Regions from separate parts of the Ferdinandcohnia salidurans genome, predicted to be linked through region 1. Evidence: riboswitches for the same ligand, from Rfam matches in the RefSeq annotation. Region 1 holds a riboswitch; the other holds the start of a gene.
The links. Region 1 has a riboswitch for S-adenosylmethionine ahead of ACFSFW_RS22030 (iron-containing alcohol dehydrogenase family protein). Riboswitches for the same ligand answer to the same signal wherever they lie in the genome.

Region 2: linked by a shared signal. The riboswitch ahead of ACFSFW_RS02230 (Fur-regulated basic protein FbpA) and the one ahead of ACFSFW_RS22030 (iron-containing alcohol dehydrogenase family protein) in region 1 are both predicted to bind S-adenosylmethionine.

What each region holds. Positions count from the first base shown of each region.
Region 1 covers NZ_JBHUEK010000033.1:4,123-12,390, reverse strand. The annotation lists gene ACFSFW_RS22060 (glutamate-5-semialdehyde dehydrogenase) at 1-906, opposite strand, end outside; gene proB (glutamate 5-kinase) at 920-2,041, opposite strand; gene proC (pyrroline-5-carboxylate reductase) at 2,133-2,987, opposite strand; gene ACFSFW_RS22045 (asparaginase) at 3,309-4,286, opposite strand; gene ACFSFW_RS22040 (MOSC domain-containing protein) at 4,458-5,168, shown strand; gene ACFSFW_RS22035 (alpha-hydroxy acid oxidase) at 5,434-6,576, opposite strand; SAM riboswitch class I at 6,723-6,840, shown strand; gene ACFSFW_RS22030 (iron-containing alcohol dehydrogenase family protein) at 6,934-8,043, shown strand; gene ACFSFW_RS22025 (MetQ/NlpA family ABC transporter substrate-binding protein) at 8,118-8,268, shown strand, end outside.
Region 2 covers NZ_JBHUEK010000004.1:343,075-351,342, reverse strand. The annotation lists gene ACFSFW_RS02265 (sensor histidine kinase) at 1-28, opposite strand, end outside; gene ACFSFW_RS02260 (response regulator transcription factor) at 47-718, opposite strand; gene ACFSFW_RS02255 (DUF2705 family protein) at 729-1,508, opposite strand; gene ACFSFW_RS02250 (ATP-binding cassette domain-containing protein) at 1,501-2,418, opposite strand; gene ACFSFW_RS02245 (Rrf2 family transcriptional regulator) at 2,824-3,276, opposite strand; gene ACFSFW_RS02240 (NAD(P)-dependent oxidoreductase) at 3,420-4,055, shown strand; gene ACFSFW_RS02235 (VOC family protein) at 4,165-4,983, shown strand; SAM riboswitch class I at 5,324-5,427, shown strand; gene ACFSFW_RS02230 (Fur-regulated basic protein FbpA) at 5,509-5,709, shown strand; gene ACFSFW_RS02225 (SDR family oxidoreductase) at 5,807-6,565, opposite strand; gene ACFSFW_RS02220 (TetR/AcrR family transcriptional regulator) at 6,754-7,362, shown strand; gene ACFSFW_RS02215 (nitrite reductase) at 7,386-8,003, opposite strand; gene ACFSFW_RS02210 (YcdB/YcdC domain-containing protein) at 8,164-8,268, opposite strand, start outside.

The sequences.
Region 1 (8,268 bases):
GATAATTGATAATGCCTGTTCATCGCCATGCACTGTAATAGAATGTTCCTGTAATGTTTTCACAAGGGCATCCTTATGCTTTAGCAACCAATCCTTATGGATAAGGACTGTTTCCGCAGCATTGCAAACAGCCGGTCGATCCGTTTTTGCATTCACAAGGATAGGCAACGCCTTATTGACATCAGCTTCAGCGTCAATATAGACATGGCAGTTTCCAACACCTGTTTCAAGTACAGGAACTGTCGCCTGTTTAACAACCGTTTGAATCAAAGAGGCCCCGCCGCGTGGAATAAGCACATCAATATATTCCTTCATCGTAAAAAGCTGTCCTGTAGCTTTTCGATCCGTACTTGCAATAAATTGAACAGCTTCCCTTGGTATCATCGTATGCTCTAGCGCATATTGAATCACCTCAACGATTGCTTTATTTGTGTGAATCGCTGATGAGCCACCTTTTAAAATAATTGCATTTCCGGATTTCAACGCAAGCCCAGTTGCATCAACCGTTACATTTGGTCGTGCCTCATAAATCATTCCAATAACGCCCAAAGGTACGGTTACTTTTTTCACCTGTAGGCCGTTTTCTAATGTCCAATCTGAGATGACTTGGTCTGTTGGGTCCTCCAAAGCAGCAACTTGGCGAAGTCCCTCTGCAAAATCAAAAATACGTTCCTTTGAAAGGGTTAGCCGATCCATGAATGCTGGCGTGTATCCGGCGTCTTCCCCTTTTTGTAAATCAACCTTATTTGCTTCTAAAATGGTTTCAAAGCTTGCTTCCAAATGTTCAGCTAATATATATAATGCCCTGTTTTTATCGTCAGTTGATAGAATACCTACTTGTTTAGCCGCTTTTTTTGCTTCACGGGCTTGATTTCTAATATCTACATTTTCTTTTACTAAAGTCACCTAATTCCTCCTTTTAAACTCCTATTGTGATTGGTGCATCAATATGGCAAACAAAATCTCCCATTTCCATGATGACAGTGGAATCGATTACTTGATCTCTTTGAGACTGTAGCATCCGTCCTAAATCCTCTGAAGAGATTTTCACCAAACCTCTGGCTATTTCTTCTTCATCCGAGCCCACTACACGAACAACAGCACCTTTTTCAAACCTACCTTCGACCTGAAGAATTTCCTTTAGCCGTAGGCTCTTTCTGTTCTTTACAATTCTCTCTGTTGCATCGGCATTTATGATTATTTCTCCCTTGGACCCCGAGTGAAAGGCAATCCACTTTTTCTTTTGATTAAGTATTGTCACAGATTTTTTACAATCAAAATACGTACCCGTCGCCTTTTCTTCCACGGCATCCACGATTATATTTCCTTTGTTTGCATTTCCTAAGAAGGTGGAAATCCCAGAAGCCATCGCAATCTTCACGGCTTCAATTTTAGATTTCATGCCACCTGTACCAACAGCACTTCCAGATCCACCCGCAGCATTCTCGATTTCATCCGTAATTTCAGACACTCGCTCAATCAGCTTAGCATCCTCATGTGAAGTCGGGTTTTTATCATATAAACCATCTATATCAGATAAAATGACCAGTTGGTCGGCATCCACTAATCCAGCAACTTTAGCCGCCAATGTATCATTATCACCAAAGTTCAAACGCTCTGTCGAAAGCGTATCATTTTCATTAACGATTGGAATAATTCCCCGCTCTAATAAAACGTTCAACGTGTTGCGGACGTTTTGATAACGTGATTCATCCAAAAAGTCGCTTCTTAAAATTAAAATTTGCGAAGCCACATAGCCGTGCGATAAAAAGAGGTGGGAATACGATTCCATTAATAATCCTTGACCAATCGATGCAGCTGCTTGTTTTTCCGGCAATGAATCTGGGCGTTTAAGACAGCCAAGCTTTCTATATCCAGCAGCGACTGCCCCTGATGATACAAGGACAACCTCGTGCCCTGCATCCTTCAGCTCGGCAATTTCATTCGTCAGTTTTTCTAGTTTTATCTTACTAATTTCTCCGTGACGACTCGTTAACGAGCTACTTCCGACCTTAATAACAACTCTTTTTTCTATGGACATCCGATCAATCCTTATCTGTTTTTGTTTTTGATTGCCGGACGATAATACTTTTACAAGCGCTTATCGCCCGTAAAAGGGTTATATGCTTATGTTAAACAGCTTGAACTTTTTTCTCATTAGCTCCTTCAAGCTGTGAACTGATTTCTTGGGAACGCTTTGCTGCATGTTTAATAGCTTGTGAGATCGCCTTACCGCCACCATTTTTATCTAAGGCTGCTAAACCTGCAGCTGTGGTTCCATTTGGGGAAGTCACATTTTCTCGTAATGTGGTCGGTGTCTCATTCTGTTGCTGAATCATTTTTGCTGCCCCGACAATCGTTTGAGCAATAATATCTCTTGTCACATTTTCCTGTAATCCTGCTTTTCTCACTGTTGCTTCCATATGTTCCATTAGGTAATAAATATAGGCAGGTCCACTACCCGCTACTCCTGTAAACACATCCATTTGCTCCTCTGGAATTTCGTAAACTTCACCAATTGATTCGAGTAGGTCTTTTGCTAGTAACATATTTTCAGTAGTAGTCGTGGAACCAGCTGAAATTGCTGTTGCAGACTCTCCAATCATGCTAGATGTATTCGGCATCACCCGAATCACCTGTTGCCCCGCTGGTAAATGCTGCTCCATGTAGGTTGTGGTAATACCCGCTAAAACGGATAAAACGAGTTGGTGCGGTTGAAGTGAATCTTTGATGGACTGTAATGCAACTTCTGCATCCTTAGGTTTCATTGCGAGGACGATCATATCGATATTTCGTAGGTTTAGATGTTGGCTTGTTAAACCATTAATTTTATAATTTTCTTCAAGCTGTTGTAGTCTTGCAGTATTCGAACGATTGGTAACAAAAATCTGGTTCGAAGGGACTTTTCCAGCTGCAACAATTCCTGAAATCATTGCCTCTGCCATTGATCCTGCCCCTATAAAAGCGATTGTTTTTTCATGTAACATCAAATGTCTCCCTTGTGGTAAAAATTTTAACAACGTATTTATCGTAACATCTTTAAAACCATTATCAAGGGTATCTCGGAAAGTCATATGCATATGATTCAATTAGCGAGTGTAAACGCTACCAAAGTAAGCTAATCACATCAAACCACCTTCTATCCGCTCAAAACACGCCTGAGCCAATAATTTGCCAGTTAGTGGGACAAAGGGACAGGTCCCTCGTCCCAAAATGTTACAAACTACTACTAAAACCGACAAAAAGGACAGGTCCACCGCCTTTGCTTACTTTTCAAATAACAAATGAACCTATTCTTTTCCTAGAATTTAATGATGAAAATGACCTTCATTTATATCTTTAATGCCCGCTGCAATAAGAACTGCTAATTTAATTCGTGCCTTCTTGCTGTCATAATCACTAGCTAATAGGACTCCCGCATTTTGTAAGGACCAAGCACTTCCCGGGAAGTCATAAACCATCTTTACCTCCCCTTCCTCAGCACTTGTTGTAAGAAGTACATATATCCCTTTTTCAACTGCCCTTTTTACACTATCAAGGATATAAGGCGGTGCATGACCTCTACCAGGGGCTTCTACAATAATTCCTTTAGCCCCATGATCAGTAGCACAATCTATAAACTTACCATCTGAACCAAGCGAGGTTTTTACAAGCTCAACAGTAGGTAATGAGGTTTTCAAAGTATATGTTTCCCGTTTTACTGGTTTTTGGTAGATAAATATTGTATCTTGATCCACAATTCCTAGGTAACCAAAGCCAAAAGACGTAAATCCATCAACGTTTGAAGCATGTTTTTTCTTGATGTATCGCCCTGAAAAGACCCTCTCATTAAATAAAGCAACCGTTCCAAGACCCCTACATTCTGGATATGCAGCTAATAGAATGGATTGGCGCAAGTTAACAAAAGCATCCGTTCCATTCACTTGAGGTCCCCGCTGTGAACCAGTGATCACAACTGGCCTTTCGTCAGCGATAACTAAATCCAAGAAATATGCCGTTTCTTCTAATGTATCCGTCCCATGAGTGACTACGACTCCATCTACATCTGAGCTTTCAAAGACCTCTTCAATCTTTTCCTTCAAAGTAATTAAATGACCAAACGTCATATGATTACTAGGTATCTGAAAGACAGATATCACATCAACATCTATATATGAAGGGAGATCACACATTTCAGATAGTTCTTCACCAGACATCACACCAGCTGTTAACAGCCCCGTTTCTGGATTTCGTTTACTGGCAATTGTCCCACCTGTACTTAACATAATGATTTTTTTCTTATCCACGGTTACCCTCCTCAATCTAAAACAACCATTAGAAGCTTTTAATTTAATAGTATAACTCGCCACCACTTGTTTCAATAGTTTGAATTAAAAGAAATTACCATCACTTTAAGCCATATTGGACAAATTCCTTCTATTCAATAGTGGTAAACTAAAACTAGAGGTGATAGATAAATGGAGAGCCAACCATACATTAACCAATTATTTATTGGCAAACCCAAAACAATGGGTGACCCAAATGCGAAAAAGCTTATGGATAAAGAATGGACAAGTGGTATTTTTAAAGAACCCATTCATAATCCGGTAATGCTTGGTAAAGAGAGTTTAACCGGGGATGGTCAAGCTGATTTAAAAAATCACGGCGGACCTGAAAAAGCCGTTCTGGCCTATGCAGCAACTCATTATGAAAAATGGCAAAGTGAATTGAATCATGATCAAATTGTCGCAGGAGCAATGGGAGAAAACTTCTCTATTGTGGGTCTTGATGAATCCAATGTTTGCATCGGGGATATTTATGAGGTAGGAGAGGCTTTGGTTCAAGTTTCACAACCACGTCAGCCGTGCTGGAAGCCTGCTCGTCGCTTTAAAATACTAGATTTTGCATTACGGATTCAAAATAGCGGACGAACCGGATGGTATTTCCGCGTTGTCAAAGAAGGCATTGTTAAAGAGCAGGATAAAATCAAGTTAATAGAACGCCCATACCCTGAATGGACCATTGCTCGTTGCAATGAAGTCATGCATGAAAAGAATGAGGATATGAAGGCAACTGCGCAACTTGCAGACTGCAAATACCTTGCAGCGAATTGGAAAGAAACACTAGCAAAACGACTAAAAGGTGAATCAAAATCAATCGAAAACCGTGTTTACGGACCGAATATTTAGATTTGCCGGAACTTGAAAAATTTTTGTCTAATCTGTAACAGGTTAAACGGTTAAATTGGACTGAATATATTTGTTTAGCATGAAGGACAAAACAGATTGGCATTGAGGATAAAGTGGCCTTCATTGCCTCGATGAAGACCACTTCTACCGAGAATCGAAGATAAAATGTCCTTCATTACATCTATGAAGACCTATTCAACCCAGTATGGTGAACTAAACGCCCTTCATTAGACCCAATGTTCTTCTCATTCTAGCGACTTCAAAATTATGATTTTATTAATCGAATTGATTTAAGGTCTTTAACACAGGAGACACCAGATAAAGCGATGGAAACCTTTGTATCTTGAACAAAGTTGCCAATCACCTTCTCTACACCTTTCTGTCCTGCAGCCGCAAGTCCATACACAAACGGTCTACCAATAAAGACCGCCTCTGCTCCTAACGCAAGTGCCTTAACAATGTCAGAACCGCGTCGAATTCCACTATCAAATAAGACGGGAATTTCACCCTTTATCTCTTCCACTATAAGTGGTAATGCATCAATGGCAGCAATCACACCATCAAGCTGCCTACCTCCATGGTTGGAAACAATAACTCCATCCACACCATTTTCAACCGCAAGTCTAGCATCATCCGTACTAAGAATTCCCTTTAATAAAATTGGCAATGAGGTCCGTTCCTTTAATTCAACGACATGAGTCCAGTTAAGTGAAGGATGATGAATATTATCTAAGATTCCCTGAATAATAGACTCTGAATCTTGACTATCTAGGGAAGATAAGAATACCGAATCTTGTTCATAATTGGCTTTCCCTACACCCTGCCTTAATGGTGAAAAACGATTCTTCATATCTTCTTCTCTCCAGCCCATCATAACCGTATCAACTGTTAGAACAATTGCCTCGTAACCCGCCTCCTCAGCTCGTTTTACCATATTAAAGGAAACCTCTTTGTTGTTCGACCAATAGAGTTGAAACCATTTCGGGCTATTACCAGATACCTCCGCTACCTCTTCAATTGAATAGCTAGAAACGGTGCTTTGGACAAAAGGCACTTGATAAGCAGCGGCCGCTTTTGATACAGCTAATTCTGCCTCTTCATGTGCCAATTTTAGCATTCCAACTGGGGCCAGCAAAAAAGGATGAGGGTATGTTTTCCCGAACAAGGTGATGCTTGTATCGATATTTGATACATCTCGTAAAACCCTCGGTACAATGGAATACTTGGCAAATGATTCTTGATTTTCCCGTAAGGTTACTTCCCCACCTGCTCCTGAACGAACATACCCAAATCCTCCAACAGACATTTTCTTTTTCGCTTCCTGCTCCAATTCTTCATAGGAGACTGGAAAATATTCATCTTTCACAATATTCTCTATGTACGCATCTTTCACTTTTGATATATTCATTGTATAAAGCCTTCTTTCCATATTTATTGTAATTAACCTACTACTTAAAAATGAGGTAGTCAATTGAATTTTTGACAATTTAGAAAAAAAAGATTGACTTACCTTTTAAACAAGTTTAATATCAAAATAATAAATTTCATAACAATCTCTTATTAAGAGCGGCTGAGGGACTGGCCCTGTGAAGCCCGGCAACCATTCATGTTTTACTTAGACATGAACAGGTGCTAAATCCTGCAAAATACATTGTATTTTGAAAAATGAGAGAGGTACTACTTCTAAAGTAAATCCACGCCTCTCTTTATGAGAGGTTTTTTTATTTTCTGGTAAATCACTTAAAAGAATGGAGGGATGGAGTATATGTCAATACAAACAGTAAAAGGAGCACCCGGTCATTTTAGAATTGGCGAAGGGAGCCTTAAGGAATTAGAAATCCTTTTATCTGAGCTAAAGGTTCAAAAAATTCATATAGTATGCGGTAAGAAGGCCTGGAATGCAGTATCCACCTATTTACCGGAGATAATAACCAATTTACCTATGTCAAGTTTTACCTTCATTGAGGGTCACTGTACCTTAGAAAGTGTAGAAAGTATTTCTAATCATCTATCAGTAAACTCAGTTGATGCAGTTATTGGTATCGGAGGCGGAACTGCACTAGACACTGCGAAGGCTTCAGCAATTAATGCAGGTATAAAATCAATATTGATTCCAAGTATTGCATCTACATGTGCGGCATGGACTCCACTTAGTGTGTTTTATGACCAAAATGGAGTTTTTACACACTACACTGAATTCCCTCTTGCCAATACCTTAGTACTTATTGAGCCTGCTGTTATTGCCTTAGCTCCAGTAAAGTACCTACGAGCAGGAATTGGTGATACACTAGCGAAGTATTACGAAGCAGAGGCATTATTGTCTGCGTTTTTCAAAAATCAAGAGCTACCGGTTTGGCTAAAGGTTTCAAAGTTCTCAGCATCTATTTGCAGAGATGTTCTACTACAGGATGCAACAGTGGCTATCCAATCTGCCTCTAAAGGAAGTGTCTCTGATGAACTGGTTAGAGTGATTGAGGCCATTATTATGACTGGTGGTATGGTCGGTGGTTTCGGTGGAAAGGCAGGAAGAGTAGCAGGAGCACATTCCATTCATAATGGCCTTACTGAAGCAAACCAAGCCAGAAACTTTTTACATGGTGAGCTTGTTGCATATGGAACTCTGGTCCAGTTAGCTCTAGAAAATAAAGAGCAAGAGCTTTTAAGACTATCAAGCTATTATCATGAATGGGGACTTCCAGTAAATTTAAAAGACTTAAATATTGATCCAGAAAACAAAACTCTTTTGGAAGCGATAATTAAAAAAGCAACTCTCCCACAAGAGTCTATCCATTTTATGGATATCAATATTTCAGAAGATGCACTCTTATCAGCCATACGTAACGTGGAAGATCTTACTTTCACAAAAATTGATTAAACCTACATATTACAGATATATGAAAAAATCTAAATCTGATTAAATATGAATATACAACGAAAAGAGGAAAAAACATGAAAAAGTGGTTGTTAGCTAGTATACTTGTTTTAATTATTTCGACTCTTGCAGCTTGTGGTGGAAGCAGCGAGTCTAGTGGTTCAAAGGACGAAAAAGCAGAAGGTTTATATAGTGATGAAAAGCTAGTTATTGGAGTAACAGCTGGTC
Region 2 (8,268 bases), on a different contig from region 1:
CAAGTGTGACAAATATCCATCCCCACATATCACTCACGCTCCTTCCTTAATCAAATTTAAAGCCAATTCCCCAAACCGTTTTGATGTAGGCTGTGCCCTCAAGGTTGAGTTTGTTTCGTAAATTACTGATATGCATATTAATCGTTTTTTCACTATCAAAAAATGGTTCATTCCAAACACTTTCATAGATATTAGCACGACTGAACACCTTTTGGGGATTCTCTAAAAACAGGAGAAGAATTGCGTATTCGCGACCAGTCAAATGAAGCTGTTTGCCGTTGATTTCGACTTCACGCGTGTCTAAATTCACACTGATATTTTTATAATGAATTTCTTTCAATTGACTAACCGAAGTACTTGCTGCATGACGCAATTGAATGTGAATCCGTGCAAGAAGTTCCTTCACATCAAAAGGTTTTATGATGTAATCATCTGCCCCATTTGTTAAAAGTTGCAATTTCGAATCCTGATCATTTTTTGCCGAAATCACAATTACGGGAACAGTAGAGTTTTGCCGGATCTGCTGAAGAAATTCTTCACCATTCATTCCAGGAAGCATCAAATCTAAAAGAACTAAATCGACCTGATTTTGTTCAAATAACAATTTCCCTTCAGTCCCTGAGAATGCGCTGAGTGTTTGAAAATCCTGTAACTCCAATGCTTCTTTAATAAGCGAGTGAATCGCCATATCGTCCTCAATAATTAAAATTGTTCCCATTTTGATCGACCTACTTAATATCAGTTCGGTTAAAAAATAGAATTCCTAAACCTGATGTTAACACAATTGTAATGATACTTACCAATACCATCTCTGGATACCTCGCAATATCAACTGGACTAGCGAAATCTGAATAAAACAAGAATGATTCCGTAAACCAGAATGTGACCTGCTTAAAATGTTCGGTTTGTTGGAAAATACCCGCACCAAAACCCGTCCCAATCGTATATATAAAACTCCAAACAAGGGAGATAGCGCTATTCTTGGTTAAAAAGCTAATCGCTACATAGATTGAAACATTCGCTAAAATTAATAAATAGAGGGTGCTAAAGGCTTTGAAAGTGAAGTTAAAATAATCACCTATCTCTGCAAATTCTCCAAAACCAAATACCACTGTGTAACTGATCATACCAATTGCAGTCAGTATAATGACACTAAATAAAGTTAGGAGTGCGGCTGTCACAAATTTCGAGAGATAATAATGTGTACGGCTACGCCCTAATGAAAGTGCATTTCGAATCGTTCCATTTTGAAATTCTTCTCCAACAAAAAAACTGACAAAAGCGCTTATGACAAGTAAAATGGTTAATGCATTTTTCTCCATCATTAAAATACCTGTTGCTCCATTAATAACTGTATCAACGGCTTGAACGAGTTTTGTTCCATAATGCACGGCTATTCTGCTATTAATTGCTTGATAAATAGGAAGTAACGAAAAAATACTTAAAACAATCCATAGTTTTTTACTTCGAAATAATTTAATTCTCTCTGCTGTTAAAAGATTAAGCATGAGTGTTTCCCCCTGTTAATTGTAAGAAATAATCTTCGAGTTTTTGTCTAGTTGTTCCAATTCGCGAAACGTCCACATCAGCTAACACTAACGAACGATTGATTGCAGCAACATTATCTAATTTTTCGTATATATTAATTTCAGAGCTATTTACGACCGCGTAATCCTTTATTCCTAATTCATCTAGTACGACAACTGCTTTTTGAACCTCAGTTGTTTCTATTTCAATGTATTGACGAGTTTCACGAGCCAGTTCTTCCTTTGAAAGTTCACTAATGATTTTTCCATTATGAAGAATACCGTAATGTGTAGCGATTTGCGAAAGTTCATCAAGTATGTGACTTGATAGTAAAACGGTAATTCCCCGTTCTGTAACCAATCGTTGAATAATTTCACGCATTTCTACTATTCCCGATGGATCTAGACCATTTATCGGCTCATCTAAAATTAAGAACTCAGGGTTTGTAATAAGTGTTGAGGCAATCGCTAAACGTTGGCGCATCCCTAACGAGAAGTTTTTCGTTTTCTTCTTACCAGTATGACTAAGGTTCATTAAGCGAAGTAAATCATCAATCTCTCGGTTGCTCACACCACCGTTTGCTGCTTGTACTTTTAGATTCTCTCGGGCCGTTAATTCCGGATAAAGGGCTGGCGTTTCAATCGATTGACCCATTTTTCGACGCGCCTGTTGCAATCCCCTCGAACTTGTTTCCCCAAACAACTCGATGTTACCTTCATCGATTTTGATTAATCCCATAACGATGCGCATGAAGGTTGATTTTCCAGCACCGTTCTCTCCGATTAAGCCGTAAATCATACCTCGTTTGATTTCGATCGATACCTTATCCAGTGCTTTATGTTTACCATATATTTTTGAAACATTGGTTGCTTTAAGAATCGTTTCTGACATAGCTATCATCCTTTCGATGTTGTACATTTAGAATAAGTTGTATGTATAAATAAATAGACTAGAAAAGTATAAAGAAAGTGTAAAGAATGGTTTATCCATTTAGCGTTTTAGTCGTATATGGTGTTTTCTTCCAGGATATTTTCCAATGATATCCAAAAGTCCTAGTATACCTGGTGTTTATGTTATTACATTTTCCATATATGTCCAACACCCTTGCTATATATGGTGTTTATGTTACGTCTTTTTCCACGATTATCCAAAAATCCTAGCATATACGATGTTTTCGTTGCATTTTTTCCGTTTTTAACCAAAATTTCTGTCATATTTAGTGTTTTAATTACAAAAAAAGAGCATCGATCCATTTGTGGATCGACACCCTCTTTATCAACCTAAAATTTTCATATCTCATCTGGGACACTGGACCTGTCCCTCTGTCCCATTTTCGTTAATGCCATTTATGATGTCGTTTAGGGTTACGTTTGCTAAAATTTTTTCCATGGCAAATTGGGCCTGTGTAAATAAGGGTTCAATTGCATTTTGAATATTTCTACCGACGGGGCATTCTGGATTTGGGTTGTCATGAACGCTAAAAAGCTCTCCTTCTCTTACCACATCAACGGCCTTATACACATCTAGCATTGTAATTTCTGCTGGCTTTCTGATTAGTTTTGCACCAGCAACTCCTGGGTGTACTTCAATTAAATTTGCTTTTTTAAGCATTCCCATAATTTTTCTAATAACTACTGGGTTTGTATTCACACTTGATGCTAAAAATCCTGATGAACATTCCCCCTCTTTCGTTATCTCTATGAGGGAAAGTATATGAATTCCAACAGAAAATCTGCTACTGATGGACATCGATTGTCACCTTTCTTTCATTCCTAGTCATACGTTTATTATACCTTAAAAGTTGAATGTATTGACATTTACAACACATGTAACTATAATCATTACATGTAATCAATTAAATTACAAGTTAAATCACATAGGAGGAATAGATCATGAAAGTTGGAATTATTGGTGCAAGCGGTAAAGCAGGAAGCCTTATTTTAAAAGAGGCTGTTGAAAGAGGACATGAAGTTACAGCAATCGTTAGGGATGCATCTAAAGTGCAAAACGATCAGGTGTCTGTCATAGAAAAAAATGTATTAGAGTTAAAATCAGCCGATGTTGAACATCTCGATGTAGTGGTCAACGCATTTGGTGCGCCACTTGGTGAAGAACAAGCCCATGTTGATGCTGGCCATGCATTAATTGAGGCTGTTAAAGGAACAGATACAAGAATCATTGTTGTTGGTGGTGCAGGAAGTCTTTATGTTGATGAGGCTAAAACTCTACAACTCATCGACACACCAGAATTTCCAGACTTTGTTAAACCAACTGCGAAAGGTCAGGCAAGAAACTTTCAAGAATTAATAGAAACAGCAGATATCACTTGGACATTCATCAGTCCTTCTGCAGTATTCAATCCAGAGGGAAAAAGAACTGGTGCTTATCAAACTGGTAAAGACAATTTACTAGTCAACTCTAAAGGAGAAAGCTACATTAGCTACGCTGACTTCGCTATTGCAGTAGTCGACGAAATCGAAAACCCAAAACACCTTAACCAAAGATTCACAGTCGTCGGCGAAGCTTAATGGGACACAGGGACAGATCCCTTGTCCCAGAACAGATGAATTATTACAGGCATACGGTTCACTATACCATCGTATGCCTGTTATTCTATTATTTTTATGAGGTCAACATATGAAAAACATAAAGAACTTGATTTGGCTAACTACTATTTTATTGATTGTCTTAGCTATCCCACTTCTAGTATTCAAACCTTGGGAAAAAAATCATGAAAAATTATTAAATTATACCGGTGAAATGGAGCCAAGACTTGGCTACGTTGAACTACAAGTTTCTAACTTAGATAACTCACTAAAATTTTATCAAGATATCATAGGTTTAAAATTATTAGAAAAGAACGGAAATACCGCGAAATTAGCAACTGATGGAGAAACTCCTCTTTTAACATTAATTGAGGAAAGCTCATTTGTTGAAAGACCAATGAGAACCACAGGTTTGTTTCATTTCGCCATATTAGTGCCAAACAGAGAAGAACTGGCCTTAACGTTACAACATTTAATAGATTCAGAGTACCCGCTCCAGGGTGTGTCTGATCATCAGTATAGTGAAGCAATTTACCTTGCGGACCCTGATCTTAACGGAATTGAAATCTATGTAGACAGAAATCCAGACCTTTGGCTTGAGGATAACGAAGGCGGATATGTAGGCGGAACGTACGAGTTAGATGTCAAAGGTTTACTTTCTGAAATTAACGGTAAAGAATGGAAAGGTTTATCCAGTAATACGAGATTAGGACATATGCACTTACAAGTGTCCAGTATCGAGGAATCACATAAATTCTATGTGGATGCTTTAGGATTCAATGTCGTATCTCAAGATTCCCAAATGTTATTCGTGTCAAAAGATGATTATCACCATCACATCGGAATGAACACTTGGGCTGGCGAGGGTTTACCTACACCTCCTAATAACGCTCTAGGATTGCGTTATTAGGAGGTTCATTTTACGAAAGAAGAATATATGCAAGCAAAATCAGATTTAACACGGTTTGGGTTTACATTCACAGAAGAAAATGAGGTCATTGCGACAGAGGACCCTTCTGGTAATCAACTAAAAATCATATTATGGGATTGAGAGACATGGTTCATTAGCCTAGTAAGGTTATGAACCATGTCTCTTTTTTCCATTTAATAGTGATTTTATATTAATAGTTATTACCATCGTTTTTATTACGGATTCATTACATTTTGCACTCCACTTTAAATACAAGTAGACACATATGAATAATAAGTTTAAACTGTATATAAGGTGTTTCAATTGTAAAAATTAATAAAACTTATCAAGAGAGGTGGAGGGGCTGGCCCTGAGAAACCTCAGCAACAGATTCGTTGAATACTGTGCTAAATCCTGCAAGCTAACAAGCTTGAAAGATAAGTGAGGTTATCCTAATCATAAAAAAGCCTCTTCTTATCTTGTTATTGGGTCTTCTAAAAAGCCAATTACGAAAGGAGAGTTATGATGATGGCCTTATTAAAAGATGCTGATGAGAAACGTAAAAATGAGATCATTCGGAAACTAATTGAGTGTAATCAATATAAAAAGGATGGAAAACATCTATTTGAATTATCCCTGCCCGAATTAGAACATGAATATTTTAAAGTACAATCTAAAGGACACCCACATACTGGTTATGGTTCGATACGTTGGAAAAACTTTTAAATCTTATCTATTTTCTCCAGGACCTAATCTTGAGTTAAATTATTAAATATGCAAAAAAGCTTGGATCACCATATGTGGCCCAAGCTTTTTGCATTTCTTAATACGCGGTCCAACCTGCATCTCCGGTGATAACTGTTCCGTTGACAAAACTTGCGTCATCTGAAGCAAGGAATAGTGCGATACTAGCGATTTCTTCTGGTTTTCCTGTACGTGGATTGAGGGCCAATCCTGGCATGATACGGCCCATTCCAAAATCACTTCTGCCAGTCATTGAGGCACTGATGTTTGTCTCAACACCTCCTGGTGCGATCGCGTTACAACGAATCCCACTTTGCGCATACATGAATCCTGTGTTTTTCGTGAATCCAACAACCGCATGCTTAGAAGCTGTATAGGCAGCACCCGCTCTTGCCCCTTGAAGTCCGCCTGCAGAAGCAACGTTGATAATAACCCCAGCCTTTTTCTCTAAAAAGATTGGCAGTACTTTACGTGTTGCACGCATCACGCTCGTTGTATTGACTGCAAAAATTCTTTCCCATTTCTCGTCTTCAATTTCCCCAGCTGGTTCAAAGTTGTCCATAATTCCTGCATTATTTACTAAAATATCTACTGTTCCATACTTCGTTACAGCAGAATTAATTAAGTGTTGAATGTCTTCTTCTTTTGCAACATTGGTCATAACAGCGATAGCTTCTCCGCCAATTGCCTTAATTTCATCAACAGTTGCTTTAGCAGCTTCAATATTAATATCAGAAACCACTACTTTTGCCCCTTCATTTGCGTACAGGATTGCAATCGATTTTCCCATACCAGAAGCGGCACCAGTAACAACAGCTACTTTATTCTCTAGTCTCATGTTCATTCCTCCACATATGATAGAATGCATTTTAATAAACAGTTGTTCACTAATCAACAACTACCTATAGTATAATAAGATGAATAATACGCTTACAATCAGCAAAACCATGACTAAGTGTTCACTAATGAACAAAAATATATGATTTTGTCTAGTATTTTTGTTTTATAAAACATGGGAGGATGTTTATGTCTAGTAATAATGACTATCTTGACCGAAGAATTGTGAAGTCAAAACGAGCAATGAAAGATGCTTTACTATCTTTAATGAATGAAAAAGATTTAAAGGAGATCTCGATATCAGATATTGTACGAGTTGCGGATCTAAATCGGGGTACATTTTATAAGCATTTTCAATATAAGGAAGATATTCTGCATGAGATTATGGATGAAGTGATCACCGATTTGATTGAATCTTATCGTGAACCATATAAAGGCGTTGAAGTTTTAGAAATTAAAAAACTATCTACGTCCGCGGTAAAAATATTTGACCATGTCTATAAATACGCAAAGTTTTATTCGCATATCGTCAAGACAAACACTTTAACAGGCTTTCAAAATAAGTTCTGTACTGTCTTAAAGGATCTCGTCTTAACTGACTTGCATGACGCACTCACCAATTCTAAAATTGATAGAGAGATTCACGCAAATTACCAAGCATATGCAATATTAGGGATGGTCGTTGAATGGATTAATGGCGGGTTTAAATACAGTCCGCAATTCATGGCAGAACAACTCCTCGAAATAATCAAATACAATCGGGCTGATTCTGTTGTGAAACCAGTGATAAAAAAATAGATGGGACAGAGGGTCCCACCTATTTACTTAATAAGTTCTTCCTTCCCTCTTCGCTTAACGAATTTATAAAATTGCTCCCGCTTTTTACCCTGTTCTGCATATGTAGAAATGATTTTTTCGATAGAATCATAGAGCTCGTCTGGTGTGAGGTTCTCCTGCAATAAGGTACCTACCTCAGCATCCTTTCCTTTTGCTTTCCCACCAACATATAAATCATAGTGGTCTTTCATTTTCATAATCCCGATATCGTTAACCAACGGCTCACCGCAACCAACCGGGCACCCCGTATATGCCACCTTAAGAGTAAATGGGACAGGCTTCCCAGCAATACGACGATTGATCTCTTTTGCAACCGGCATGCCTTCTTCCTCTTCCCCCTTGCAAAAATTGCACGTTCTTAAACTCTTAACGAAATTTCCGACTGGAAAACAAGTTAACCCCACCCGCTCGAATTCTTCCATGATTTCTTCCTTTTGATCTTCAGGGATTTCGATGTAGAGCTGTTGAAATGTCGTCAATTCAAGCTCCTCATCTTCATTCATATATTTAGAAATGGCCACAAGTTGCTTCGTTTTCAGTTTTGCACCAAAGCCAATGCCTCCATTTATGGCAATCTTAATTTTTTTCACATCGTCTCCCATCATAAACACACCCCTATTTAATACACCCGGCAGGTATATATCACTTTATATTTATAGACTATTTGTATCCCTAGTTTACTATACCCCCCTAATGTATGTAAACTGATTTTAACACCTGAACAAACCAAAAAAGCAACCACTAGGGGCTGCTTTACAAAAATCACCTAATAAAAGTGGCGTCACCAACATCCACATACATCGCTTTCCCACTGGTTGCGTCAATGGCACGGACGTGACCAACTGTATCTGGAAAATCTGCTACATA